Prosthecobacter dejongeii: one gene and its partner. Each later gene encodes a partner of the first gene's protein in a complex. Links are inferred from orthologs where the notes say so. Each region holds a gene or a part of one and is shown in the gene's direction. Other genes may lie near its edges.

Region 1 (14,609 bases):
CAGGCCAGCGCATGATGAGCGGCGTACGGATGCCCCCTTCATAGAGGCTCCACTTCATGCCTCGCAGCCCACCTGTGCGTGAACGGTCGAAGGATGGTTCTGGCCCATTGTCACCTGCCAGCAAGATCAAGGTGTCCTTCTCCAGCCCTAACTCTCGAAGTCCCTCCATCAACCGACCGAGTTGGCGATCCGTCTCCGTAAGTACCGCCCGGAATTTTTCCAGTGGCTCACGCTCATCAGCCCCCTCCATAGGGCGGAAAGGCGTGTGGGTATCGTCCAGCCAGAGATTCACGAAGCAAGGCTTGGCCGATTTCGCTTTCAAGAAGGCTAACGTCTCATCCACCATCCAACGAGTGCGCTCATGCCTCGCCACCTGCTGCGGTTCACGCTCCATCGTCCAAGGCATGGATTTTATACCAAGAGCGGCGGCGGGTTCAGGGCTTTCATAGGTGCCCAGTCCCAAGTCATAACCATAAGCGGCAAATTTCGGCGCATCCGTGACGTCCCGCCCACCGCCTAAATGCCATTTGCCAATGTGCGCCGTCGCATAACCTGCTTTGCTAAAAAGACGGGGCAAAGATGGGGCTGAGGGGGCCAGATAATCCACCTGTTCACAGGCACGATTTCCCTCCCGCGATTGCAAATAACTCGTGATGTGCCAGCGTGCTGGATATTGCCCAGTGATGGCTCCACAGCGCGAAGCTGAGCAGATGGGTGAAGCGACATAAAATTGGCGAAACTGCATCCCCTCTCGGGCTAGGCGGTCCAGATGCGGCGTCGGTATCTTGCCCCCGAAAGTCGCTGGATCTCCCCAGCCGAAGTCATCCACTAAAACAAAGACGACATGAGGAGGGGCGGCTTGGCCAAATAAAGATAAAAATAGCCCTAAAATCAGGATCACGTACTTCATGCTCCATGAACGTTCACCGCTTGGCAGATTCATCCAAGGATTCACGCCTGCACCTATCCTAAAACCACCCAGGGAGATCATGAATTCCACATTGACGCCAACGCACAGGGCGATACTCTAGCGTGGACGCATCAACGCATCATCATTCGTCCATATAACCAACACAGCACCATGTCCCGCTCTTACATCTTCTCTTCTGAGTCCGTCGGCGAAGGTCATCCAGACAAAGTCTGCGATACCATCTCCGATGCCATCCTCGACGCATGCCTCACCGTGGACCCGAAGAGCCGCGTCGCTTGCGAAACCTTCGCCAAGAGCAACATCGTGGTCGTCGGCGGTGAAATCACCATCCCAAAACTCCAGGACAAAAAGAAGGGGACCACCAAGCCGATTGATGAAGTGATCAACGTCGGCAAAGTCATTCGTGATGCTGTTCGTGGCATTGGTTATACCAATGACGACGATATCTTCCATGCTGACCAAATCTTCATCAACAACTACCTCACCATTCAGAGTCCAGACATCGCCCAGGGCGTGGACGAAAAAGCTGCTGAAGGTAAAAAGCATGCTGAACAGGGTGCTGGTGACCAGGGCATCATGTTCGGTTACGCCTGTGATGAAACGGAAGAGCTCATGCCAGCCCCCATCATGTATGCCCACCGTCTGGGCCGCGAGCTGACGAAAATCCGCAAGGCTGGCAAGGCTGCTAAGTGGCTGCGCCCCGACGCTAAGAGTCAGGTGTCCGTGGAATACGTGGACGGCCGCCCGACCCGCATCGTCAACGTCGTCATTTCCACCCAGCACGCCGCCAGTGTGGAGCACGCAGAGATTGAAAAATTCTGCATCGAGCAGGTCATCAAAAAAGTCCTGCCAAAAGGCATGCTGACCAAAGACACCGAATACCTCATCAACCCAACCGGCAAATTCGTCGTTGGAGGCCCTCAGGGAGACAGCGGTCTGACAGGTCGTAAGATCATTGTGGACACCTACGGCGGCATGGGCCGTCATGGTGGTGGTGCTTTCTCTGGTAAAGACCCGTCCAAAGTGGACCGCAGCGCTGCCTACATGGGCCGCTGGGTTGCCAAGAACGTCGTCGCCGCAGGCCTAGCCTCCAAGTGCGAAATCCAGTTTGCTTACGCCATCGGTCACCCTCTGCCTGTGAGCGTGCATATCGACAGCTTCGGCACTGGCACCATTAGCGATGACGCGATCCTGGATGCCGTCTTGAAGACCTTTTCCTTCAAGCCCGCTGATATCGTCAAGCAGCTTGACCTCCTCCGCCCCATCTACTCCAAGTCCACCAACTACGGTCACTTTGGCAAGATCGGCGATGCTGACCTGACCTGGGAAATCACCAGCAAGGCCGAGGCACTCAAAAAAGCTGCGAAGTAAAACTTCAAGTTAGACATCTCCAAGTAAAAGCCGCACAGGATTTCCCTGTGCGGCTTTTTTGTCTTAAGTGACTTCCATAAAGAAGTCTTAGACCACCTGAACGATCTTTGATCAGCCAAGAGCTTTCATGAAATTGGCGCTTGCCACGACTCGCTCAAATTTGAGAGACTTGGCACGCCTCAGATGACCCACCCATCTGCCACCACCTTTTACGTTGGGGTTCTCCTCGTCGTTTATAGCTGGCTCGCCTCCCCTCTACAGGCGGCGCAGCCCGTCATCACCATCGCTGAAGCTAAGGCTTTGATGGCACGGCGTGATGTCAAAGACCCGGTTCGCGTGCGGGGCTCTGTCACCTTTACCAATCATCGGCTAGGCATCGCTTTTGTGCAGGATAGCTCAGGCGGAATCGGCTATGACCCGCGCACCCGCACCAGCGCTAAATTTCCGATCCCCGGTGACACGGTGGAGGTGGAAGGATTTCTCACACGACGGCAGGGCTTGGCCATGATCCTGAAAGATAGCAGTGACTATGGGGCACCAGAAGTGCTTCCCGTTCCGGATGAAAAAACGGCGATTCCAGCCCTACCTTTTGATTTAGATGATGCGGCTCAACTCAGACTGGATGGTCACCTCACCCGGGTCTCGGGTGTTGTTCGGCGCATTTCCGTTCCCCCGCTAGAGAGTGCACCCATGCTGGTAGAAATTAGCACCCCCAGCGGATACGCCATCGCACGGTTACCCTGGCGTGAGCCTCAGCCCGTGTTAGATCAGTGGTTAGACTGTCCCGTGACTTTGACAGCGGTGCTGGTCTGCCGGGCAGACCCGCCACTTTTGCCAGAAGATGCAAGTGCGCTCTTACTTGTATCCTACCGTAGCCGTTGGGTCCTGCAGCCTCGAGCTTTAGAGGAAGCCTTCGACAGTCCACCTATCACGGCCCTCCGTGACATTCAGGCCACTCCGCGAACCAATGCGCGTCAGCGTGTCCATTTACAAGGCATTGTCACAGCAGCACGCCCCCGCTCATGGGTGTGCCTGCGGACAGAAGACGGGAGCATTGAAGTGACGACGCGCCAGTTAACCACCTTTGTTCCCGGCCAGCGCCTTGCTGTAGCAGGTTGGCCGCAGAATGTGGAAGGCCGATTAACCCTACAAGACGGCATTTGCCGTTTGATTGATCATTCAGGAGCCCCTGCACCCATTCATCTTGAGCAGGGATTTTTTCACCCTCGCATGCAGCGCGAGTTAGTTTCTCTCAAAGGTATTTTACATACCCACACTTTGTCTGGCGGCATCCCCCGCCATACGTTAGAGCTACCCAGCGGGGTGCACTGCCACCTCGCCTGGCAGACCTTTTTGAGACCTAACCAAATGCGCCACCTCTTGGAAGGTAGCCACATTCAGATCACCGGAATCTGCCACATTCACAGCCCAGGCAGCTTCGAGGCGGGGGCAGATGGCACATCGCCCAGCATCTCCATCCATCCTCGAAGCCTGACAGACCTGACTCTTTTAGAAGGTCCCTCTTGGTGGACGCCAGCGCGCCTCACCCTAACGGTGTGGCTTCTCTCTGCACTGGCAGGTCTGGCTATCCCTGGCGCACTCATTTTCCGCTGGCAACTCTGGCGGCAGGCGCGCCACATCCGTGAAATCGAGAGCCATGCCGCAGCTGAAGAAGAGCGCTTGCGCATCGCGCGCGAATTTCATGACAGCCTCCAGCAGCAGCTCAGCAGTGCCGCCCTGCACCTGGAAACACTCAAAGGCGCCATCCATGCGGCACCGGACATGCTGCCCCGTCTGATCGAAGACACCACTGCGATGCTCCGGCATTGTCAGGTCGAAGCCCGCCACACCATCTGGGACCTGCGCAGTGAAACGACTTTGGCCACAGGTCTCATTGCATCTCTAAAAAATTGGTTAGAGAACCGTGTTCAGCCCAGCATCTCGACCCAGATTGAGTTCACTCATGAAGGTCAAGAAGCGCCTTTACCCGAAGCCATTGCGCTCCAACTCATGAGAATCGTCCAGGAGTCCGTCCACAACGCACTCACTCACGCCTCCGCGCGCCACATTCGGGTCCACCTCAGTACTGTGGCCACCGCACCCGCCCAACGAAAACGCTTAACACAGGGCTTCCATTTGACCAAAGTCACCTCCAAAATCCCAACCCAAGGCAAGCGTTTACGGGAATCTTCAGCAGACTCTTCTGAACGGGTTCTTCAGCCGCAGCGCCCGCCTACCATGCCTCATCTGCACCTCTTGATCCAAGACGATGGAGTCGGCTTTGACCCACGCCTCCTCAGTAGCCCACCTCCAGGGCACTATGGCTTGGCAGGTCTCAAAGAAAGGGCTGCAAAAATACGCGCTCATCTTGAGATCAGCACCCATCCGCAAACAGGCACACGCATTTCACTGCACCTGCCGCTGAGTTTTCCGTCCCATGCAGTCACCCACTGAAAACACCATTCGCGTCATGATCGTGGACGATCACTTTTTCACACGCATCGGCCTAACCGCGACGCTTAACCTGGAAGAAGGCATGGGCGTCATCGCAGAAGGTTCATGCGGACAAGACGCGATTGATCTCTACACGCAGCATCGGCCCGATGTCGTCGTGCTTGACGGTAATCTTCCAGACATGCATGGCACCGACGCCGCACGAGAAATTGTTAAACGCTTCGACGCAGCTCGACTGCTTCTTTTCTCAGTGGAGGAAACAGAGGAAGACATCCACCGCGCAGTCTCAGCAGGTGTCCGGGGGTACTTACCTAAACATGCATCCCGGCCAGATCTTATTCAGGCCATCCGCACGCTCGCCTCTGGCAAACGTTACTTTCCGCAACCCGTTTTGGGGAAATTACACGAGCGCCGCAGCCACGTCACTCTTTCAAGCCGCGAACAAGAAGTGCTTCAAAATATGGCTAAAGGCTGGCCCAACAAACTCATCGCCGCAGAGATGGCTGTCTCTACCGAAACCATCAAGACCTATGTGGCACGCATCCTAGATAAGCTGGATGCTCAAGATCGTACCCAAGCGGTGATGACAGCCCTTGATCGTGGACTTTTGAAAAGGTAAGTGGGCTCACCACATCCCCATATTTCCTGTTATCCTTCATCGCCGAATTTAAGGCTTAAGATTTACCATCCCCCAAAAAGGGGACAGCGCGAATCTTCCCCCCGCCTTCAACGACCGCTGAAATATGCGGCGTTATGGCTAACCAACCACCTCGTTATCAACCTGGGTTAAGAGCCCTCACTTCTTGGGTGCGAAATATCGCCCTCAGCGCCACCCTCGCTGCAGGAGCGGCTTTTGCCGTGCCAGCAAATTTCGAAACTGGCGTAATCACCACTCCAGTCCAAAACACAGGAGATCAGTGGAACTCGATCACCTTTACACGCACCTTCGCCACCCCTCCCGTGGTCGTCATGGGCCCTGCTACACAAACAAATGGTGAGCAGTGCGTGCTGCGCGTGCGCAATGTTACAACCACGGGTTTTCAGTATCAAATAGACGAGTGGGATTTTAAGAACGGTTATCATCCGGCTGAAACAGTTCACTACCTTGCCCTCACCGAAGGAACTCACGTCTTCGGCACTCAGCGCTGGCAGGTGGGGCGCATCAGCGCGGTGAATCGCACCAATATTGCATCTACCCTCACAGGCTTTTCTACAGCTCCCGTCGTCTTGGGCCAGGTGGAGACCACCATCAACACCGCTGGAGTCGCCGGACTAGGAGTCAAGGCACTCAAGACCCGCATCAGCGGTGTCACCAGCACCGGTTTTCAGGTCAAGTTAGAGACGCAGGAACTAGATACAGGCACTATTTCCAATGAAGGCATTGGTTACATAGCCGTCTCCACGGGCACTGGTTATCTGGATGGCAAGGTGTTAAGTGCTGTGCGTACCACCGGTGGTGTCACCAGCACGCTTGCCACGGTCACATTTCCCGCGACGCGCACGGCCCCAGTCCTCATCGCACAGACACAGTCTGCAAATGAAATGGATCCTGGTGAAGTTAAAATGGCGGCGCTCACGACCACCAGTGTTCAACTTCGAATCCAGGAAGAAACCTCCGCAGCAACTGAAACCGCCCACGTCGCTGAAGACCTTGGCTACATCGTGCTCGGGGACATGGCTGGGGAAATCGCGGCCAAGGTGGAAGTGGGTGATGTCATCGTGACTCAGGCCAGTGCCACGACCTGGACCCCCGTCACCTTTGCCATGCCATATACAAATCCCGTCATCATCACCGGCCCACTCTCTTACCGTAGCAGCACCTCCATGACGATTCGCGTGCGCAATGTGACTAGCACGGGTTTTGAATTTCAAGTGGATCGCTGGGACCATCACACCACTCAGAGCCATAACATTGCGGAAAAACTCAGCTACCTCGTCATGGAGTCTGGCACCTTCGCCATCGGCGGCACTCTTTGGCAGGCTGGGGCCAAAACCGGCGTCACCCAGACTGGCACAACCCAGGCCCTCGCCTCAGGCTTCCCTGCGGTCCCGGTCCTTTTCTCTCAGGTCACCACTGTGGCCGATCCACAAGCGGTTCAATCCCGTGTCAGTGCTGTCACGACCAGCAGCTTCGCTGTCGAATTGGATGAATCTGAAATTGATACCACCGCCCATGCTGCAGAGACCGTCCATTGGGTAGCTATGACTCAGGGCAGCAGTAATTTTTTCACCACGCGCATGCGTTTCCAAGCTGGAACCGGAACGAACATTGACAGTGCCTTCCGCACCCGCACTTTTTCTCGGCCGCATGCAGACCCTTACATCTTTGCCTCCATGCAGACGAAGAACGATACTGATCCCGCCACCCTCCGCTGGCGTTACCTCTTTGCAGATCGCGTGGACCTCGTCGCTCAGGAGGATGCCCACCCAGCCCAGTATGGCGAAGGCACCGTCAATAACACCCACAGTGCTGAAACCGTGGCTTTCCTTTCCGTTCAAGGAGCAGAAGACCTTGATGAAGACGGCGCACCCGATGCTTGGGAAACCACGGTCGGGCTGGACCCCAACAATGGCACCGACGGCGCGCTAGACCCAGACAGTGACCTCCTCACCAGTCAGCAGGAATATCATAATCGTTTAGACTTTGTGACATCCAGCAGCCACACCGCTTTTACAGGCGGTGTTATCACCGTCAGCACTGTCACAACCAATGGTTATGAAATCAACGACGTCACTGCTGGTATCACCAGCAGCACAAATGCTCGACTGCGCATCAATCGCAATGGAGGCTTCGCCCCCATGACGGTCAATTTCACACTCGCGGGAACAGCGACGACTGACACCAATCGCGCGCCTGCCAGCAGTGCAGACTACACCGCATGGACCGCTTCCACTGGCGGCACACAGGTTACTACCAGTATCCCTATGACGGCCAACGCGCAGAGCGTGGACATCTACATTCGCCCCGTAGATGACGGTCTCAATGAATATCCCGAGGGACTGCGGCTGACAGCTACCGCCAATGCATCTCTCTACACCATCACCTCTCCCACGAACTCCGTTGTTTTGATCAATGACTCCATGGACATCCCGGCGAATGAAAAGCTCTTCCTGGGCACTTTCCTTGCACAAGGCACTGCCGTCACCAGTGCCTCCGGCTTTGCCACAGTGATCTTGAATGGGCCTAACAACAAAGCTCGCATCTCTACCGTCTTTAACGGCCTGACCACCCCCCAGGCGGACATTGATGGCAGCCATGTTCACTACAACGGCGGCACCATTGTGTATGGTGACCCTGACGGCCTGCCAAACGGCCCTCTTTCTGACTACCCTTGGACCATTGTGGACTCCGCTGGCTATAAAGCCCAGCAGCTCATTGATGCGCTGTTCCGTAAAACACCGGCCGAACTCCTGTATGTCAACGTCCACACCACCCGCTACTCCAGCGGAGAAATCAAGGCGGAGCTCACCCGTGTCACAGGTGTTGGCCCCTTCGTCACCCCACCTGCTGCGCCAGGATTGGAAAACTTCACGACCGATGAACAAGTACGTCGGGACATCATCCGCTTCCTCACTCAGGCCACCTTTGGTGCTAACCAAGCCGATGCCGATGCCCTCTATGCGACCATCTCAGGTGACAAAAAACTAGCCACCAACCGCATCGCCGCCTACACCGCTTGGATCAATGATCAGTGGAGCCGCAGCCAGACCACACTGTATGACTACCATCTCGCCGCAAATAACCAAGAGTTCGCTCTTCGCGGTCTTCAGGCAGATCTGCCCGCAGTCGTGGACAATCCAGCCACGACCACCGTGGATGAAACTTACCCTGCTGCACCACCGCCAGACAACGCACTCGACTGGACTCGCTGGGGTTCAGTCCCCAGCCCAGCGGGCGCCTGGACCTACCGCCCCATCCCCCCAGGCCTCAACAAGGAGTCCTACGATACAGACCATATCAACCGCCGACGCGCCTGGTGGACAGTCGTCAACCGTGCTCACGATCAGCTTCGCCAGCGCACCGCCTACGCCCTGGAGCAGATCTTTGTCGTCTCGGATCGTGAAGGCACTGTGCAATCTCGAACCTACGGCCACAGCCGTTATTATGACATGCTGGGTGACTTCGCCGATGGCCAACGCCACCTCCAGCCGCCTAACGGCACGTATAGCAGCGCTACTGGAAGCACCATCACCTTCCGACATCTGCTAGAGGACATCAGCAAGAGCCCCATCATGGGCAAGTACCTTAGCCACCTGAAAAACCAGAAAGCCCAGTTCGATGTGAACGGAGTGCAAACGCTTTCGCCCGATGAAAACTACGCTCGTGAAATCATGCAACTGTTCTCCATTGGCCTGCTCGAACTGCATCCAGACGGGACCATCAAACTGGCTAACAGCGGCCAACCCATCGCCACCTACGATAACGATGACATCAAGGAGCTTTCCAAGATCTTCACGGGCTGGAGCTTCGCCTACGTTCAAAACAGCGCGGCCAATGGCTATGTCCCCACACTTGTTCAGAACACTTTCCTGAACGCCAGCGAAGGGGCTGAATACTTCCACCCTGGGTATGAAAACCCCATGAAAAACTTCCCCGCCTATCATGACGAAGGGGCCAAATCCATCCTCGGAGTTACGCATGATGCCTACACAGGCACCAGCACTGACACGACGGCGCGAACCAACTATGCAGAAGCAGATCTGGACAAGGCACTCGACACACTCTACAACCACCCGAACACTGCACCCTTCATCTGTAAACGACTCATTCAGCGTCTGGTCACCAGCAACCCTAGCCGTGGCTACGTTTACCGTGTCTCGCAGGTGTTTTTGAACAATGGCAGTGGAGTCAAAGGTAGCCTCAAAGATGTCGTTAAAGCCATTCTCCTCGACTATGAAGCCCGCAGCCTAACCAATGTAGATCCCCAGGTGGTCAACAGCACCACCTCGGTCAACGTGGGCTTTGGCAAGGTGAAGGAACCTCTCATCCGCTATACCCAAATCCTACGCGCCTTCAATTCGACATCCCAGATCAATGTGGGAGATCTCAGCAGCTATGGTTACCCTGCTGGCCAGCTCGCCAATCTGGGCTCAGGAGCCACCAGCTATCGGTATAGCGATACCCTGACGGACCTCGGTCAGATTCCCAACAATATGCCGAGTGTGTTTAACTGGTACCTGCCAGACTATACACCTGGTGGCCGTGTGGCTGCGGCCGGTCTTGTCGCGCCGGAACTGCAGATCATGACGGAAAACCTCGTTGTCCGAACCGTGAACTACCACCGCACGATTGACAATGGCTCCATCATTGATCCTGCCGCTACCACAGCCAGCGGCCAGTCCACAGGCACCATCCTCGGAGATGCCACGGGCAATCTCGACAACGTCTTCATCAATCTCGCTAGCCTCACTACAGACTACCGCCTGGTGCGGGAAACGTCTGGCCAGACTGAGATCAGTGCGACGACTTATCTTGTGGATCGACTGGATGCCCTTCTGTGCGCAGGCTCCCTGAAGGCTAAATATCCCTACGTCTCAGGCGGCAAAGACCCGCGCAGCATCATCATTGATCAGACAGCCGCCACTTATGTGGACGCACCACCGGTGACCCAGGCCAATGCCGGTTCCCGCGTGCGCACGGCCCTCTACCTCATCACCAACTCTCCCGAATTTATCGTCCAGAAATAGTCCGCCCGAATCGAAACCCGAACACCTTGACCTTTATGAAAAATCGCAAGCATCAAGATCACTTCGATACCCGGCGGAACTTCCTCTGCCGCTCCGCCTGCGCCAGCCTCGGCGTCACCTCCGTGGTCAATACCCTGGCTCACCTCCGCCTCGTCCAGAGCGCGATGGCCCAGAGCGCTCCGACGGATTACAAGGCCATCGTCTGTCTCTTCCTTTATGGAGGCAATGATGCCAACAACATGCTGGTGCCCACTGCCGGCACTGCGCGAACCAACTATGATACAGCACGGCCCACCACCCATCCACTCCATATCAGCACCAGCGCCGCGCTCCCCCTCACGGCTCCAGCCGGTGGGTTCAATCAGGCAAGTGCTAGCAGCTTCGGCCTACACCCCAGCATGACCCACACCCAGGGCCTGTTTAATAGTGGCGACCTCGCCTTCGTGGCCAATGTAGGCACCCTCGTCCAACCCATCACCCGGGCACAATACGTCGCCGTGCCGCGCACCACGCCTGTCCCACCGCAGCTCTTTTCCCACAGCGATCAGCAGCTCCAGTGGCAGAGCAGCATCCCGGACAAGCCTTTTCAAAATGGCTGGGGTGGCCGCACCGCCGAGTTGCTCAACTCCATCACCAATCCCACGAGCAAAGTCTCGATGAACATTTCCATCGCCGGCCAAAACTCTTTTCAAGTGGGCAGCAGCGTGGTGCAATACGCAGTCAGCACGGGTGGTGTCGTGGGCCTCTCTGGCTACAATGCCACCACCAATCCGGCCTACAACACCGGCACTTACGGTAACTCTGCCAACTACGGCGTCAGCCCAGTTCAGTATGCCGCCAACAATTCAGGGAATACGCTCAAAGCGCTCGATACCATCACCAAGTTGACACGCTTAGAGTTAGGTGAAAACGAAAGCCATTACCAACACCATCTTGAAGAAGGCTACAATGACGTCATGAAAAGGGCGCGCGACAATGAAGCTGTCGTCGGCGCATCCCTGGGCTCATCCACTGCTGCCATAGATGCGGCCTTTGCTGCCGCCTTCCCCGGTGTCACCACGCTGCCCGATGTAGCCAACCAGCTCAAAATGGTGGCTCGCCTCATGCAAGGCCGGGCGGCATTGGAGAACAATCGACAGATTTTCTTTGTCAGCATGGGCGGTTTTGACACCCATCAAAACCAACTCACCGACCACGCTACTCTCATGGGAAATCTCGACAAAGCTCTCAAGGGATTCAAAGATGCCATTGATGCCATCACCGCCGCCGAAGGCAGTGGCGACCTCTGGAATGACACCCTCCTCTTCACCCACTCCGACTTTGCCCGCACGCTCCAACCCAATGGTGGCATTGCAGCTTCTGGAACCGACCATGGCTGGGGCGGTCACCAGATCGTTATGGGAGGACCTGTCATTGGACAAAATGTTTACGGCAACTTTCCTGACCTAGCCCGTGCCACTGGCCAGGATGTGGACAGCAACCGTGGCCGCTGGATCCCCACCCATGCGGTGGACCAATACGCCTCCGTCATTGCCAAATGGTTCATGAGTCAAGGCACCAGCTACGTTCCCGGCGTCACTGGAGCCAACATCAATGACATCTTCCCCAACCTCGGTCGCTTCCAAAATTCCCTCACCATCCCTACCGAGCTCAGCTTCGTTGACTTCACCGTGTAAACCTCAGACGCCCACAACGCCCAGCCCTTCTTCAAAGGGGGCTGGGCCTAACATTGAGCCTGACTGTCAGTTTACAGATCCCTCAAGTCATCGTTTTAAGTTTATCCTCACCTGATTCCCCCTTTTCATGAAATCCGTCAAACACCTCGATTTCGCCATCGTTCTGATAACTATCCTCTCATTAGCATGGTGGATTGCAGGCGAACCCGAAGTGGCCTCAAGAGATTTCCTCACGCAGCGTGCCGCCACTCAGGGGCCTATCGAACCTGCCTTCTGTGGTCCGTTACGCCCACCGATGCCACCGCCTCCGATTGACAGTCCTGACGGCATCCATCTCTATGCCACCACACCGAAAGGCACTATTCATCCTCTGCCTGTGATTGAAATCGTTGACGCTCTTCCCGCTCCTGAAGGCATACCTAACCCAAAGTACGGCAACGCTAACTACCCCAAAAACGAAACCCTCTTTGACGACGTGCAGACCGTCACTACGCTGCTTGAAGAATTCCGCCGTTCCTTTGGGGCCATGCCTACAGGCGAGCTGAATGACGAAATCGTTCGCCGTCTCCAGGGGGAGAATCCCAAAGGCATCGCAGTCTTGCCAAAAACCCACCCCTCCATCAGTCCAGACGGCGAGCTCCTGGACCGATACGGCACCCCTTATCGTTTCCACCCTGAAAGCGCTTGGCAGATGACGATCCGCTCGGCCGGCCCTGACAAACAGATGTGGACGTCGGACGACCAACTCAGCGAAAACGCTCCCCTCACCACTCAGCTTTAAGCGGGAACGAGCCGCCAGAACGGTTTTCCGCGAGACGCAGAAAACAGCAGGAGGGACGCCCGCGCTCCATGAAGAGCTGCCGCCCCACACGAAGCTTCCAAGATGCGGAACGTCCCACCTCTCATAAACAAAAAAGCCGTGCTCCCAGGCAAGAGCACGGCTTCAACAAATCATCCGGATTACACCACGATGTTAACCAGCTTACCTGGCACCACGATCAGTTTTCGCACGGGTTTACCTTCCATGAACTCCTGCACACGCGGACTCGCGAGAGCGATTTTTTCGATCTCTTCCTTGGTGGCCTGAATGGCGATGCGAGCTTTGTCACGCAGCTTGCCATTCACCTGAAAGACGATTTCGACTTCGTCTTCCACCAGGGCCGCAGGATCATAAACTGGCCAGGTTTCATCACTCAGCAGCCCTTTCACTGCCACCTCAGGGAAGGCCCCAGCGATGCGTGAATTCAGCTCCTCAGCCAGATGCGGGGCAAAGGGGCCCAGCACCTTCAGGAAAGTCACGATTTCACGCACGGGCTTGGCGGTGGCTGCCGTGAAAGCATTTGTGCACACCATCATCTGCGCGATCGCGGTGTTAAAGCTCAGCTTCTCGATGTCCTCTCCGCACTTCTTGATGGTCTCGTGCAGCACCTTCGTCACGGCCTTGTCCGCAGGTACATCTTGCAGCGTGCTGGAGATGCTCCACACGCCTTCCGCGTTCTGTTCCATGACCAGACGCCACACGCGGGCCAGGAAGCGATACACGCCCTCCACGCCCTTCATACTCCACGGTTTCACCTGCTCAAGCGGGCCCATGAACATCTCATAAAGGCGCAGTGCATCCGCGCCATACTCGCGCACCACATCATCCGGGTTCACCACGTTGCCGCGGCTCTTGGACATCTTCTGCCCGTCCTCACCCATGATGAGGCCCTGGTTCACCAGACGCTGGAAGGGCTCTGGCGTGCTGACGTAGCCCAGGTCAAACAAGACCTTGTGCCAGAAGCGCGCATACAGCAGATGCAGCACGGCATGCTCCGTGCCGCCCACGTACAAATCCACACCGCCGGGCTTGCCACCGCCCATCCAGTATTTCTCCGCCTCTTCGCTGACGAATCGTTGGTTATTCTGCGCATCACAATACCGCAGATAGTACCAGCAGGAACCCGCCCACTGTGGCATCGTATTCAGCTCACGAGTCGCCGTTTCGGAATACTTCACCCAATCCGTCGCCTTGGACAGCGGCGGTTCCGGCGTGCCAGTAGGCTTGAAGTCTTCCAAAGTCGGCGGCAGCAGCGGCAGCTCCGTCTCTGGGATGGAACGATGCTCGCCATTCTCCCACACGATGGGGAAGGGTTCGCCCCAATACCGCTGACGGCTGAATAGCCAGTCACGCAGTTTGTAGTTCACCATGCCCTTGCCCAGGCCTTTTTCCTCCAGCCAGGACGCCATCTTCTTTTTGGCTTCTGCGGTGGACAGGCCATCCAGAAAGCCAGAGTTCACGGCAAATCCTTCATTTGCAAAACAAGCAGCAGGTTCCATCTCACAGACGGCCCCTCCTTCTCCGCTCAGCTTCGGAGCAGCGGCAACGACTTCACGGATTGGTAGATGGAACTTCGTGGCGAATTCCCAATCCCGTTCATCATGCGCAGGCACGGCCATGATGGCACCGGTGCCGTAGCCCATCATGACGTAGTCGGCGATCCAGACGG
Region 2 (14,640 bases), on another replicon or contig:
TCGCTGAAGATCCCAAGAAAGCCGCAGCAGAAGAAAACGAGGCACTGGCCGATGAGGCTGAGTCCATCTTGGACAAGTACCCGAATAAACCTGCCGCAGATCTCCTGAATCTGCCCGAAGTGAATGAGAGCCTGAAAGTGGCCCTCACGAAACTCGGCCAGGACAAAGGTCTGCAAAACCAGATCAACTCCACCGTGGAGCTGGCCGCCAAGATGAAGGGGCTGGAAGGCACCCCCGGCTCTGTCGGTCTAGATCTCGACACCAAAAACTACAACCGCGACCAGAAGTCCCGCATGCTGCAGGCCGTCCTTTCGAAGGATCCCAAGCGCATTGTCAGCTTCCTGGTCGAGGAAATCGGCGAGGCTGCCCCTGAACTGAGTTACGGCGGCAAAGATCGCGCCAGCAATGGCATCGCCATCAAAGAAAACCAGCCTCCAGCGAAATAAATCCCGCTCCGCTCCGACTTCCTCTCCCCCCAACAATTTTCCGCCCGGCTGGCCGCCACACATCGCATGCGTGACTGCAAGCCGGGCAGATGAACAAACCAAACCAGAACAAGTAAACCGCTAGCAGAAAATAGACCAACTATGGCTACCGCAATCACCCCGCTTGGACGTCGCGTCCTCCTCAAGCGCTCCATCAGCGAAGAAAAAACCGCCGGTGGAATCTTCCTTCCAGACACCGCCAAAGAAAAGCCACAGGAAGCTGAAGTGCTCGCCCTTGGCACTGGCAAGGACGACGAAGGCAAAGACGTCAGCACACTCTTCACGGTGAAGGCTGGCGACAAGGTCCTCATCTCCAAATACGGCGGCACCGAAGTCAAAGTGAACGGCGAAGACCTCCTCATCGTCAACGAAACCGACATCCTGGGCATCATCGCCTAAGTCCACTGGGCGTGCTTCTGATGGCCGTCCCTGACTTACACATTCACAAACCACACCTCACACGCTAACTTACTATGGCAAAACAACTCCACTTCGACGAATCCGCACGTCAGGCCCTCCTGCGCGGCGTCACCAAACTGGCTCGTGCCGTCAAGGCTACCCTTGGCCCTGCAGGCCGTAACGTCATCCTTGAAAAGAAATTCGGTTCCCCAACGATCACCAAAGACGGTGTGACCGTGGCCAAGGAAATCGAGCTTCCTGATCCGTATGAAAACATGGGCGCCCAGCTCATCAAGGAAGTCTCCTCCAAGACCTCCGACATCGCTGGTGACGGCACCACGACCGCTACGGTCCTGGCTGAAGCCATCTACTCCGAAGGTCTCCGCAACGTGACCGCTGGTGCTAACCCAACCTCCCTTCAGCGCGGTATCCTTAAGGCGACCGAAGCCATCGTGGCCAAGCTGAAAGAAATCAGCACCCCCGTGAAGGACAGCAAGGAAGTGGCCCAGGTCGCGACCGTGTCTGCCAACTGGGACACCGCGATCGGCAACATCATCGCCGAAGCTATGGACAAAGTGGGCAAGGAAGGCACGATCACCGTCGAAGAAGCCAAGTCCATCGAAACCACCCTCGACGTTGTCGAAGGCATGCAGTTCGACAAAGGCTACCTGTCCCCTTACTTCGTCACGGACGCTGAGTCCATGGAAGCGAACCTTGAGTCCGCCTTCATCCTCATCCACGAGAAGAAGATCAGCAGCCTGAAAGACATGCTTCCTCTGCTTGAGAAAGTCGCTCGCTCCGGCAAGCCTCTCCTCATCATCGCTGAAGACGTGGAAGGCGAAGCCCTGGCGACTCTCGTCGTCAACAAGCTCCGTGGCACGCTCAACATCGTGGCCGTCAAAGCTCCTGGCTTCGGCGACCGCCGCAAGGCCATGCTGGAAGACATCGCCATCCTCACCGGTGGTCGCTGCATCACCGAAGACCTCGGCATCAAGCTTGAAAACATCGAGCTTTCTGACCTGGGCCAGGCTAAGCGCATCACGATCGGCAAAGAGTCCACCGTCATCGTCGAAGGTGAAGGCGGCAGCGAGGCCATCTCCGGCCGCGTCAGCCAGATCAAGCGCCAGATCGAAGAAACCACCAGCGATTACGACCGTGAGAAGCTCCAGGAGCGTCTTGCCAAGCTGGCCGGCGGTGTGGCCGTCATCAACGTCGGTGCTGCTACCGAAACCGAGATGAAGGAAAAGAAAGCCCGTGTGGAAGACGCCCTTCACGCCACCCGCGCTGCGGTGGAAGAAGGCATTGTTCCTGGCGGTGGTGTCGCACTCATCCGCGCTCAGGCCGCCATCGGCGACCTCGGCCTCACGGGTGACGAGAAGACCGGTGCTGAGATCGTGGCTCGCGCCATCGAGGCTCCTCTTCGTCAATTGGCAGCCAATGCTGGCGTCGAAGGCGCACTCATCGTCGCTGAAGTCAAGAAGGGCAAAGGCAACGAAGGTTACAACGTGGCCACAGGTGAATACACCGACCTTATCAAGGCGGGTGTCGTTGACCCAGCCAAGGTGACTCGTAGCGCTCTCCAGAACGCTGCCTCCATCTCCGGCCTGCTTCTGACCACAGAGTGCCTCATCGCCGACATTCCGAAGGAAGAGAAGGCCGATGGCGGCCACGCTCATGACCACGGCGGCATGATGTAATGGAATAAATGAGTTCTTTTTGAACTCATAAGGGGGGTGGCCTGTCTGTCATGGCAGGTCGCTCTTCAAAAACACTTTTTTGTCTTGAGAGATCTGTCCTCGCATACCGGGAGCTTGCGAAGACAGACCTTACGATAAAAAACCCAAACCCCCAACGACGGGCCGGAAGGAAACTTCCGGCCCGTTTTTGTTGGTTTGGCGAATGAGGTGTTCAGGAGAGGATTGCTCTTGGAGATCAGAGCTCCAAAGGCGGTCTCCTTTTTCTTTGAGAGGTGAAGGCTTAAGAACCTGGGCACACTTTGCGGACGATGTTTCGCGTGCTGCGACCACCCCTCACCTGGGCCTCTCCCCAGTTCCTGGGGCGAGGGAACGCGTTTTAGACGCTCAGGATTTGATTGCTAACGAAAGCCAAACGACGTCCCCCTCACACCGAGATGCGCCGATTGCGCGCGGTGATGGGCCAGCGCTGGGTGGCGGATTTCCCCTCCACGACTACGGCTTCCCCGTGCATGGAAACGGTGGGGCAGATGTGGCGCGGGATGCCATGCAGAGCCTGGCCGATCTGGAACTCGTGCGCACGGTCGGTTTGCAGCACCAGGTGCTCCTCACTTTGCATCAGCACCTCCGCCTCAGGCAGTTCCTCGAACCGGACACGCGGATGCGGGTTTTCTGGGGCCACGGATTTGTGACCGAGGTCCAGAGTCAGGCGATTCGTGCCTGGTTTGCTGATCACCCGGGCGAGCAAAACAGCGGCAGGCAAAAAAGGTAAATCAGGGTGTTTGTCCCCATACCCAAAGTCCCACAGCACCGTGGTGCCTGGGGAAAGCGTGCGATCCAGCAAAGGTGCGTGGATGCCGAAGGTGGGGGAGCCGCCGGCGACCAATTCCCCCACGGGCACGCCCTCCCCCTCCAGACGCTTGCGAAATTCCAACACGGGCGCATAAGCCGCCTCACAGCGGCTGCGGCGGGTCTCGAGATCTGCATCATGGATGTGCCCATCATAGGCATGAAGGCCGCGGAAAAGCAGTCTCGGGGTGTCTTTGATCACATGCACGAGGAAAGCCGCCGCCTCTCCAGGGATGATGCCAGTGCGGCCCATGCCGCAATCTAGCTCCAGGTAAACGCCTAGCGTCACACCGTGCTGCTGGGCCGCAGCCGCGAGCGTGCGCAGCGAGGCCTCGTCATCCGCGATGGCGGAAAACTTCACTTCAGGAAACTTTACGGCCAGCAGGGCCAGGCGATGGCCATTCGGCCCCACGCAAGGCATGGCCAGCAATACATCGGTACCGCCCCCGGCTGCACACATTTCCGCCTCCGCGATGGTGGCGGCTTTAAACTTTGTGATGCCCAACTTTACCTGGCGCTGGATCAGCGGCTGCAGCTTGTGGGTCTTCACATGCGGTCGCAGGCGTTCAGGCCCACCAGCGATCTCCAGCATGAGTTGGAGATTATACTCAATGCGCTCACGGTAGAGCAGCAGGGCAGGCGAGGCGATTTCGGCCTCATTTTCGATGTGGTACCAGGCTGGAGAGAGGATCATGCAGAGGTTTCTTTCTACGCGAGACGAGGGGCAGTCTTCAACCTTCATCCAGGCCCGCCCTTGTTTCTGGTGCTTTCGTGACAAGTTGACATCTTCCGCGCCTTTTCCTTGGCGGTTCCTCACTCTGCCGCTACTGTTTGCGCCCCCCATCATGGTTCGACTCATCACCCAGCAAGGTCAGCTCTTCGATTGGCAGGACGAGAAGGTACGTCCCTTCCCGGACAATCTGGTGTACTTAGACCTCCTGAATCCTTCCCGTGCGGAGGAACTGGAGGCGGAAAGCTGGCTGGAGCACGGCCTCCCGACCCGGGAAGAGATGCAGGAGATCGAGGAATCCAGCCGACTCTACACAGAGCACGGTGCCCTGTACATGACGGCGTGGATTCCCGTAGGACTGGACACGCCCGATCCTGACACCACCGCCATCACCTTTGTGCTGGCTCCCGACTGCCTGACGACAGTCCGTTACGCAGATCCCATGGCTTTCCGGGTCATGGTGGAGCAGGTCCGCCGCCAGTGTTCCTGCCCCATGAGCAGCGATGCCGTGTTTTTGACCCTGTGTGAACTCATCGTGGCCCGCATCGCCGATGCGCTGCAGGCCGTGGAATCCGACCTGAAAAAGATTGGTCGTGAGGTCTTCAGCCTGGATCCAAATAAGGCGAATGCCGCTGTGGAAAAAGACCTGGGAGACGTCGTCCGCACCCTGGGCCGCCGCAGTGCCCTAGTCGCGAATCTGCGTGAAAGCCTCGTGAGTGTGAACCGCATGCTGCAGTTCTTTTTAAACAATGCCGCGACCTGGATGCGCAGCGACCTCGCGGCCCAGTTCCGCAGCGTGATGCGCGACGTGAAGTCTCTGGATGACTACACCAACCAACAGCAGCAGGAGATGACCTTTCTCCTCGAGTCCACCCTGGGCCTCATCAACATCCAGCAGAACCAAATCATCAAGATCTTCACCATCGCCAGCGTGTTGTTCATGCCGCCGACGCTCATCGCCAGCCTGTATGGCATGAACTTTGAGCACATGCCTGAGCTGAAGCTGCCCTGGGCCTACCCAGCCGTCATCTGCGTGCTGGTGATTTCCGCCCTGCTGCCCATCTGGTGGTTCAAGCGTAAAAAGCTGCTCTGAGCCTCTGTCAATCGTGGAAAGCCCAGCCACGGATCGTCCCGCCATGAATCATCCCCTGGTCTCCTACCCGCAGAATCCCGATACACCCACCTCGCACCTGCCCTTCAGCCCCAGCGTGGTGGTGGGGGACCTGATCTTCGTTTCTGGCCAAGCCTCCGTGGATGAAACGGGGAAAATTGTCAGCGACAGCTTTGAGGGCGAATTTCGCCGTTCGGTGGAAAACCTGCGCAAGGTGCTGGAAGCGGCAGGCAGTGACCTGGCCCACGTGGTGCAGACCCGCAACTACGTGCGCGATGCAGAAGACGTGGCCACGTTTAACCAACTGTATCGCGAATACTTCAGCGCTCCCTTCCCCGCCCGCACCACGATCACGAACTGCCTGCCGCCTTCGTTGCGGTATGAGATCGAAGCGGTGGCGGTGAAGGCGAATCGAGCCTCTTAGACAGTCAGGGGTTGTTTCCCCCTGAGGAGTAAGGGTTCACACCTCCGGATACATCACGGCAACCAGCCCATGCTGCCCATCCATTCAGCACAACGGGCGGGCCAGGCGTTGATAGGCTGTTTGTTATCCCTCATGCCAAAGCCATGACCGCCGGCGGAAAAGAGGTGCAGTTCGGCAGAGCGTTTTTGCTTTTTATACTCCAGGTAAAGCAGGGTGGCAGCTACCGGGTTATTGCCATCGTCACTGGCACAGGCGAGGAACATGGGCGGCGCATCGGCAGGCACCGTGAAAGCAGGATTCAGCTTGAAGGGATCCGCAGGATCTAGGAAACCGCCGCCGTAGATCATGATGCCAAAATCTGGGCGCTGAGCATTCGTCTTGGAATCGCGATCACAGGCCAGATGGCCCAACAGATTGCCCCCCGCGCTAAAGCCGAGGAGGCCCACACGTTTGGGGTTCAGCTTCCACTCAGTGGCGTGTTGACGGATGATCTCCAGGGCCTTTTGAGCATCCTGCACCGGCTTCTCATGGGGAGGTGTTTCATCCCGCGTGGGGGTGCGGTAAGTCAGCAGCACGCCCGTGACTCCCAGGGTATTCAGCCATTCACAGACCTGCGTGCCTTCATGCACAGCGGAAAGAAACGCATAGGCCCCACCTGGAGCTACGATGACGCTCGTACCATTCGGTTTATCTGGCTGGTAAACCGTGATCGTAGGGGAGGTGACGTTCGTCACCGTGCTCTTGCCCGCCCGCTTCTGAATGAACTCCGCCGTGGCGGCAGAGGGGGCTTTCATCTCTCCAGGTGCGCCTTCAGGCCACAGAGGTAGCTTTAACGGCTCGGCCGCGGTGAGCGTAAGACTGAAAAGAGGAAGAAAGAACCATTTCATGGGTAAGCATGAACGTCGCAAAGCCGATGATCCTTCGGTGTTTCGTGAGCGGTGATCACTTCGCGGTGTAACCCCCATCCACCGGCAGATTCACCCCGGTGATGTAGCGTGAAGCTTCACTGAGCAGGAAGACGACAGCTCCACCCAGATCATCGTCATCCGCCATGCGATTCAGCATCGTGTGCTCGCTGTAACGCTGCACAAACAACTCGGGCTGATTGTTGTAAAACCCACCTGGTGCCAGGCAGTTCACCCGCACGTTTTTCGGTCCATAAAGCGCCGCATAAAAGCGCGTGAGATTCAGCATGCCGCCTTTGTGAAAAAAGTAATCGGGGGGCATGTCACCCATGCTGGTTCCCGCATAGAGCTCATAGCTGGGGCCGATCATGCCCTGGATGCTGCCGATATTGACGATGCTGCCGCGCCCCGCTTCAGCCATGGTGCTGCCAAAATGGCGATGCATCAGCATCAGCCCCGTGGCATTCACCCGCATGGAGTCTTCCCACTGACTCACATTGCCCAGTGTGCCTTTCATCGGACGCAGCACGGAGTTATTCACCAGCCCATGGAGGGGACCAAAGCGAGATTCAATGCGGCTGCGCAGGGCTAAGATAGAGTCTTCATCTCCCTGATCAAAAGCCTCCGCGTGCACCCGGTGCCCACGCGCGATTTCCGCAGTGGCCACGGCCTGTAGATTTTCCGCGCTGCGGGAGGCGATGATGAGTGTGGCCCCGGCTTCAGCCAGAGCAGTGGCCAAGCCACGGCCAAAAAGACCCGCAGCCCCAGTGAGCAGGATGGTTTTACCTTGGAGAGAAAAGGAAGAAAGCATGGCCGTTATTTGGAAGCGTAAACCGAGTCCGTCTCACCGCGCCCTGCCGCCCCGTGGAAATCTGTCACCATCTTGCGCATAGCGTTGCCAAGCTCGATCACATCCGCCCCTAGCGTGAAGATGCGGGTGCCTTCGGCGATGACCTCCTCCTTTTGACCAAAGAGCGAGGCCACGGCGACATGCTTGCCATGTTTCAATGCCGCCGCTGCCACCCGCTTGCGGGCAGCGACGACTTGCGGGTGGGTGGCCTGGCCTAACAAACCCACGCGGTGGCTGAAATCCCCCGCTCCGAACAGCAGCGCATCATACCCCGGCACAGCGGCAATCTCCTCCACCTGCTCCAGAGCTTCGGGAGACTCGATTTGTAGAATAACTAACTTTTCAGTATTGCAGTGGTGAACGTATTCACTCAGCGACACCTGACAAAAGAGTCCATCCATGTTTCCCCCATCCAGCGCTTTGCTACCCACCGGCCGACAGCGCACCATGTCCACCACTTGCCGTGCCTCTTCAGCACTGGTGATGTGAGGCACCATGATGCCAGTTGCATCGCACTCAAAGGGCTTCACATACTCACTGTAACCGCCCTTATTCACCCGCACGATGGTGTCCATGTCATACAGCTTGGCAGCACGGATCTGGTGTTCCAGATTCAACCAATCGTTGGGCACATGTTCATTGCAAAGCCACACTGCCGAGGCCCCAGCTAAACCAGCCAATTCGATGATGCGCGGATCAATGAGATTCAGTTTAAGAATCGTGGAGGACTCACCTGCACGCAGTTCGCGCAGGATACGGGAGGGGCGTAGTTTCATGGAAGAGTGGATCAAATCAGACCCGCTTTTGGCAGCAGGGATTCCAGGAGCGATTGTTCAGGACAGGAGCATTCCGTCAAGCCTCAAGGAGCGAAACGCAGGGCATAGAGATCGGCATCCTTCATCGAGATGCGGAGGCGTACGGCTTTGCCTTGGAGAAGGCCAAGATCGGAGCCCTTCTTCCATGTCACCTCGGCTTCAAATTCATCGCCATAAAGCTCTGGCATCTCAGCCAAGGCGAATCCTGGAATGGCTTTCCCCGCCTCATCCTGCACCTCGATCTGCACACGGCCTGTGCCTGAAGTGGAGTAGTTGAGCAGCAATTTTTTGCCTGTAAAAATGAGCGGAGGTGTCACAAATTCACCGCCTTTGACATCGGCGTGCACGGAGGCAAAACCCTGCTTGCGAAGACTGAGGCGACGCATCCTGTGATCTGGATAACGATAGTGCTCGCTGGCGTAAAGAGACCACTCACCGGGCCCCGTTTCGACGATGCCCGAGGCGACCATGTTGTTTCGGTCGGTCCAGTTCAGCGGGTCCGGGCCTGGACGTAGCCACGCCTCTAAAAAAGTGCGATCCCAATTCACCCCATCACGACTGGTCATGAACACCGTGTCTGAAACTCCAGGCAGTGCGTGTGTGGCGATCTTTTTGCGGCCAGGCATGTAGCGTTTTGGGAAAGCAAGATACAGGTGAGGAGCGGTGGGGCAAGGGATGGTGGCGGAGGTATAAAAATGCTCACGCGGAACTTCTGCCTCATAACGGTTCAAGGTAGGCTCCCCCCAAGTCAAAAAGTCCGTGGAGGGGCTGCTTTGAATGTCACGGATCTTATTCGTAAAGATGCGCGTGTAACTGGTGTATCGTTGGTTAGGCTCGTCCCAAAAAGCAATGTTTTGAGAATCGAAAGCCCCCTTGGTCATCACCGTTTCTGGCCGCATTTTATTCCACTTCAAACCATCCGCTGAAGCAAACGCATAAAGACCGCCAGGGGTTTCCCCCGTCATCCAATTTTTCCCAGGCTCTTTTACCCCACCCAAGGCTTTGTAACGTTCCATCGGTTTGGCGGCAGGGTTGCTATCGAGAAAGACCGCGAAGTTGTGCGACTCCACGCCGCGCCAAATGACATTGTTCTCCTTGGTGCCGCCAGCTTCAATCAGTCCCAACTTAGGACGGCTGAAATGAATGCCATCTTCACTTTCTACCACGCATGTCACTTGGTCCGCTGAGTGATCTGAACCGCCAGCAGAGCCCCGATAATAGAGCCGCACTTTCTTCCCATCTTGAATGGCGGAAAAGTATGCACACGTGGGTCCTTCCCAGGGCTGATCCGTCACCAGCACCACTTCCCGGCGCACAGGTTCATGCAGTTTCAGGGTCACCCCCTTGACCTGGGTCAGCAGGAGCGAATCCATGAAAAGCTCCCACCGAGAGCCGATGTTCAGAGGCTTTGTGGGGCTGGCTGCTGAAAGCAGCAGAGGAGACAGGAGAAGGGCGGAGGAGAGCAGCGCTTTCATGATCACGCGGATACCAACGCCAATCGCACCCTTAAAAACACGAACTTCTTTTGGTCTCTTCATGAGACCAGTCCTCTCCTGACTCTGCGGATTTATTGCGGGAGCAACTGCACGGCATCTGCGCCCACGATGCCATCCGTGGCCTGAGTGCTGATGGTGATCACGGCATCCTGATCTGCTTTAAATGAAAAGGTGCCCAGACTGATGAAGAGCTTATCCACCGGGGGGACTTTTTTCTGGTTCACGAGCACCTGGGTGCTGCCTTTTGCATGGGCAATGCTGACGGGTACATTGCTGGCACGATTGGGAGCGGAAGCGTAAGAGACACGCACTTCATAGCGCCCCGTGGCGGGGACTTTGAGACGGTAAATGACACTCTTGCTGCCTTTCTCCAGGTTTTCATCATGGCGGCTGGAGCCATCCAACGTGCTCCCGTAGGTGCTACCCTGCCAGTGGCCCACACGCTCGGCATCTTGGTCATCCATGACGAGTCCAGGCAGTTTCGAGGAACGAGCCATGGTGGCGAGCTCCGCCAGTTCCAAAACCGCTTTTTGATCCAGCAGCTTCTGTTTCAGCGCTTTCGTATCAATGGCCTGCACCGAAGTTTTGTTCTGCATCGCCATCACTGCTGCCAAGCCTGAGGCCTGCCCCAGAGCCATGTACACGGGCTCCATGCGCAGGGAACAATACGCGATGTGACTGGCGGAAAGGCAGACGGGAACGAGCAGGTTTTCACACTCCGTGAGCTTCGGTGTCAGGCTGCGATAAGCGATCTGATAAGGCAAAGCGGGGGCATCTGGAAAACTGCCTTCATCCCTCACCGTGCCGTCCTCCGCGAGGATGCGTTGCACGATGTGACAATCAATAACGAAGGAACCCATACCCACAGAGTCCTCTTTAAAAATGTCGTTTTGCAGATCCTTTTGCACCATGACGTACTCACCGATCATGCGACGACCTTCACGGACGTAGAGGGCGTAGGGCCAGTATTGATTGTCGGCAAATTCGTCTTTGCAGAGTCCCCAGGAGTTGCACTGATCTCGCAAGCTCTGCGGAACGCGTTCATCATGACCTAGAAACCAGAGCATGCCCTGAATGAAGTCCACATGATCCTGCCAGATCTGCGCACGCGTGGCCGCATCTCCTTCCGGATAGGCCGTATTGGCACCTGGATAATCGGTGGAAAACAGGCCCTGGGCATTCAGGTCATACTTGTCGTTAGCCACACCCCCGAGATGAAACAAGCGGCCAAAGCGCACGCCTGGAAAAGCCCGAATGAGACGCAGCAGCAGCTCGTATTTGGCTGGGTCATAAGTCGCGGGTTTGGGAAACGGCACTTTCAGGTCGGGTCGCTGAGTGACGCAGATGCGGAAGTTGTAAGCCTGGGTGCGGTGATCTGCACTGCCCGGCTGGAGCTGCGGTGCGGCATAGACCCCAAAGATAGGTTTGCCTGCAGCATCCAGCCCTGAGATCCCAGCAGGGGTGCCATGAATGTAACTGGGCCCTGTGCCGCCGATGCTGGGGCAATCACTCTCCATCACCTCCACCGTGCGCGGGCGGATGGGCATGGGGTAATAACCTGCGAGCGATTCCCCATAATGCGCCTGACTTTCCCGGCCAACGATGTAACTCACCTTGGCAGCGGCCATGAGGTCGCCCTCATAACTGGCATCCACAAACATCTTCCCCTGATAAGTCGTACCCGCACTGGTGGTGAGACGGGTGATGCGCGGGCCCTCCTTCGTGATGGATTTCAAGGACTGCGCGGTGACCACTTCCACGCCCGCTTCTTCAAGCATGGTTTTGAAGGTGGCCAGATTCGTCTTCGGCTCCGCATACCACATGCTGGTGCCGGGTTGTGCGGCGGCGGCGCGGCTGAAGAACTCACGTGGGAAACCTCCGATGGTCTGTTCCCGCCCCACGTCCGTACGGCACAGCCCGCCCGTGACAAGCCCCCCGATCCACTGGGTCGGTTCGATAATGACCACTTTGGCCCCTTCGCGCGCGGCGGTAATGCCTGCGCTGATGCCCGCTGGGGTGCCGCCATAAACGACAAGGTCCACCTCCGCCGCTGAGAGAAGGGACGTGAGGCAGAGAAAGGAAAGAAGCTGCGTGCGCATGGTCGAAGAATAGCAGAGGAGAACGGGTGGCGTCTTGTGAGTGAGCGCCATCTTTTGTTAAATCCCTGCCATGATCTCCAGTCTTCAAACCGAGTTTTTTTCTCTCATGTTGGATCCACAGATTCTGCGGACCATGTTGGATCATCTCCCTGGGGTCTTCTTTTTCGTCAAAGACGCCGAAGGCCGTCTCATCGCCGCGAATGCCGCCAAGTTGGAACGTCTGGGCTTAAAGCATGAGAAAGAGCTCATCGGAGCGACAGACGATGCCTTCTTCCCACCAGATGTGGCACTGGCTTTCCGCCAAGATGACCAAGAAATCATCCTCACAGGTAAGCCTGTGGTGAACCGGCTGGAGTTATGGCTGGATGAGCAGCGAGCACTGAATTGGTTCATGACTACCAAGCTGCCCATCACGGGTAAAGATGGGACCATCATTGGCATCATGGGGCTGAGCCGCCGCTGTGAAGAAAAGGGTGCACAACACGCTGTCCGCGAGGTGGCGGCAGCGGTGGCCTACATCCAAACACACCTTTCCGAAAGCCTAACAGCCTCCGATCTGGCCAAAGCGGTGAATCTTTCTGAACGACAGCTCCACCGAAAACTGCGCGAGACGCTGGGCAGCACTCCTCATGAGCTTATTCTACGACTGCGGATCCAAGCCGCTGCGGAGGCCTTGACTCAGACGGGGAGCTCCATCGCCGAGATCGCCTTGGATCATGGGTTTTGCGATCAAAGCGCCTTCACCCAGCACTTTCGCAAACGCACAGGCATGACACCTCGACAATTTCGTCAACGCCATACGATGGCCTGACTCCTAACAAAAAGTGCGGATGGAGAAGCTCCACCCGCACAGAAGGGTTTTAAAAGATCCATGTTACAAGCCCAGGGAAGCGCCGACATTGGCTTTCACTCCAGTCTTGCTTTGGTGGTGGGAGTGCTTGGCCTTACCATGCTTGACGCTGGCTCCGCCCCCCGCATTGACGTTGGTCGTGCAACTAGGGAAGGCGAAGGCCAGCATAGCGGAGAGGGTCAGATAGACGATGGATTTCATGGGAGTGAAGAAGGTTAGGTTGATGCAAAAGAGAGAGGGTTTTTAGCGGAACAGGGTCACATCGCCGCGAACTCGGGTGCTCACGCTGGTGGAGCGATAAGGGACACTACGACGGCGGTCATAATCCCGGCGGCCATCATAGTCGCGATAGCTGGAACGATAACGAGAAGGGCCGCGGTAGGCTACCGTGCGGCCGTCATAATAGCGGCTGCTGCCATAGTATGGGCCGTGGTGATGGCGTGGAGCGGTGCGATAACCATACCCAGCGACATAACCAGGACGTGCAGCAACGTAGCCAGTCTCTTCGACATAGGTGGTGCAGCTGGACAGTCCGAGGGCGGCCACAGCTAGGCAGAGGATTTGCAGAGTGCGTTTCATAAGGGTGGAATGGTTAAGTTGAGAAATGGGCCATCCGAGTGGACGGCGACTACTTTCCCTTTAGCTAGACTCATGCCCCGTGATGTTCGGCACACCCAAAGCGCTGAACATCAACGCTTTAGCATCCTTAGCCATTCATATCGGCGGCGACTTTCCCATGCCGATTGCAGCGATGAAAAAGGCCAGAGGCTGCCTTTTGCACGATATTACATCGAGCCTCAATCTTCAGCGGCCCAGGCGGCCAAAATGCCGGAGGCTTTATGCAGCGTCTCTTCCCATTCCTTTTCAGGGATGCTGTCTGCGACGATGCCAGATCCCGCATGAAAGGTAATCTCCCCGCCTTTTTGCACGGCCGTACGGATGACGATATTCCACTGGCTTTCGCCATCGAAACCAAAGTAACCCACCGCCCCCGTGTAGGGGCCACGGGGGTAGGGCTCCAGCTCTGCAATGATCTCGGAAGCGCGTTTTTTCGGCGCACCGGTGATGCTCCCTCCAGGGAAACAGGCCCGAAAAGCCGCCGCATGACTGATGCCAGACCGCAGCGTGCCCGTGACGGTGGAGACGAGGTGATACACCTGGGCGAAACTTTCCACCCGCCAAAGATCTGGCACCTTCACGCTGCCAAACTCACACACCTGGCCGAGGTCATTGCGCTCCAGATCCGTAATCATGAGGAGCTCCGCTCGCTCCTTGTCGCTGGCTAACAACTCACGGGCAGAGGCGTCGTCACGGGCAGGATCTGTGGGAAAGCGTGGGCGGGTGCCTTTGATGGGATGCGTCGCGATAGTGCGGCCAGAAAGTTTGAGAAACAGTTCAGGCGAGGCGGAAAGAAGGGTGGTCTCTCCCAAATTCATACAGGCCGCATGGGGCGCTGGGGAAACCCGGCGCAGACGTTCGTAAAAAGGAAAAAACGGGGTGCCCACGGGCCATTCAGCACGCCAGGGCTGGGAAATATTCACCTGATAGATGTCCCCAGCGATGATGTACTCCTGCGCCCGACGAACCTGGGCCAAAAAATTTTCACGAGAGACCAAGGGCGCAAAGGGCTGCCGCGGCAATGTGAGGGCGGGAGATTCTTGGGGATGAGAGGGGATCGAACTTAATTTCTGAGTAAAATCACCACATTCGAACCATTCTCCCTGCGCGTGGTCATACAGCAGCGCATGTGGATAAAGGCCCAACACAAATTGCCCATCATACCCCACCCAACCGAACAAACCGCCGCTGTGAGCAGCTGCGGTTCCTTCATCCAGGGCTTCTTCCACCGCAGTCCAGTCCTGGGCGAGAGTCCCCTCAAGCAGGCGATCTGGCCAAGCCGTGAGCAGAGAGACCGCACTCGGACCCGCCACGG

The links.
Region 2: the proteins of metK (region 1) and groL are in contact, whole or in part, in a cryo-EM structure (PDB 8P4O), measured with the Escherichia coli proteins. The link is inferred for Prosthecobacter dejongeii from one-to-one orthologs.

Annotation. Positions count from the first base shown.
Region 1 is NZ_JACHIF010000011.1:12,648-27,256, forward strand. Bases 290-3,191 are described here. They hold metK (methionine adenosyltransferase), read left to right. Parts: upstream 290-1,081; coding sequence 1,082-2,302; downstream 2,303-3,191. Other genes in these bases: HNQ64_RS20595 (sulfatase-like hydrolase/transferase), read right to left, coding at 290-910; HNQ64_RS20605 (histidine kinase), read left to right, coding at 2,486-3,191. In the rest of the region: more of HNQ64_RS20595, read right to left, coding at 1-289; more of HNQ64_RS20605, read left to right, coding at 3,192-4,756; HNQ64_RS20610 (response regulator), read left to right, coding at 4,740-5,375; HNQ64_RS20615 (DUF1800 family protein), read left to right, coding at 5,510-10,444; HNQ64_RS20620 (DUF1501 domain-containing protein), read left to right, coding at 10,480-12,120; HNQ64_RS20625 (hypothetical protein), read left to right, coding at 12,248-12,901; leuS (leucine--tRNA ligase), read right to left, coding at 13,081-14,609. UniProt on the Escherichia coli protein: Catalyzes the formation of S-adenosylmethionine (AdoMet) from methionine and ATP.
Region 2 is NZ_JACHIF010000001.1:908,624-923,263, forward strand. The notes cover bases 337-3,269. They hold groL (chaperonin GroEL), read left to right. Parts: upstream 337-958; coding sequence 959-2,581; downstream 2,582-3,269. Other genes in these bases: HNQ64_RS03440 (hypothetical protein), read left to right, coding at 337-446; HNQ64_RS03445 (co-chaperone GroES), read left to right, coding at 588-884; HNQ64_RS03455 (D-TA family PLP-dependent enzyme), read right to left, coding at 3,006-3,269. Outside these bases: more of HNQ64_RS03440, read left to right, coding at 1-336; more of HNQ64_RS03455, read right to left, coding at 3,270-4,121; HNQ64_RS03460 (magnesium transporter CorA family protein), read left to right, coding at 4,273-5,250; HNQ64_RS03465 (RidA family protein), read left to right, coding at 5,294-5,692; HNQ64_RS03470 (alpha/beta hydrolase), read right to left, coding at 5,746-6,579; HNQ64_RS03475 (SDR family oxidoreductase), read right to left, coding at 6,635-7,408; HNQ64_RS03480 (HpcH/HpaI aldolase family protein), read right to left, coding at 7,414-8,223; HNQ64_RS03485 (hypothetical protein), read right to left, coding at 8,307-9,737; HNQ64_RS03490 (FAD-dependent oxidoreductase), read right to left, coding at 9,830-11,857; HNQ64_RS03495 (AraC family transcriptional regulator), read left to right, coding at 11,928-12,668; HNQ64_RS03500 (hypothetical protein), read right to left, coding at 12,732-12,908; HNQ64_RS03505 (hypothetical protein), read right to left, coding at 12,951-13,286; HNQ64_RS03510 (chorismate-binding protein), read right to left, coding at 13,505-14,640.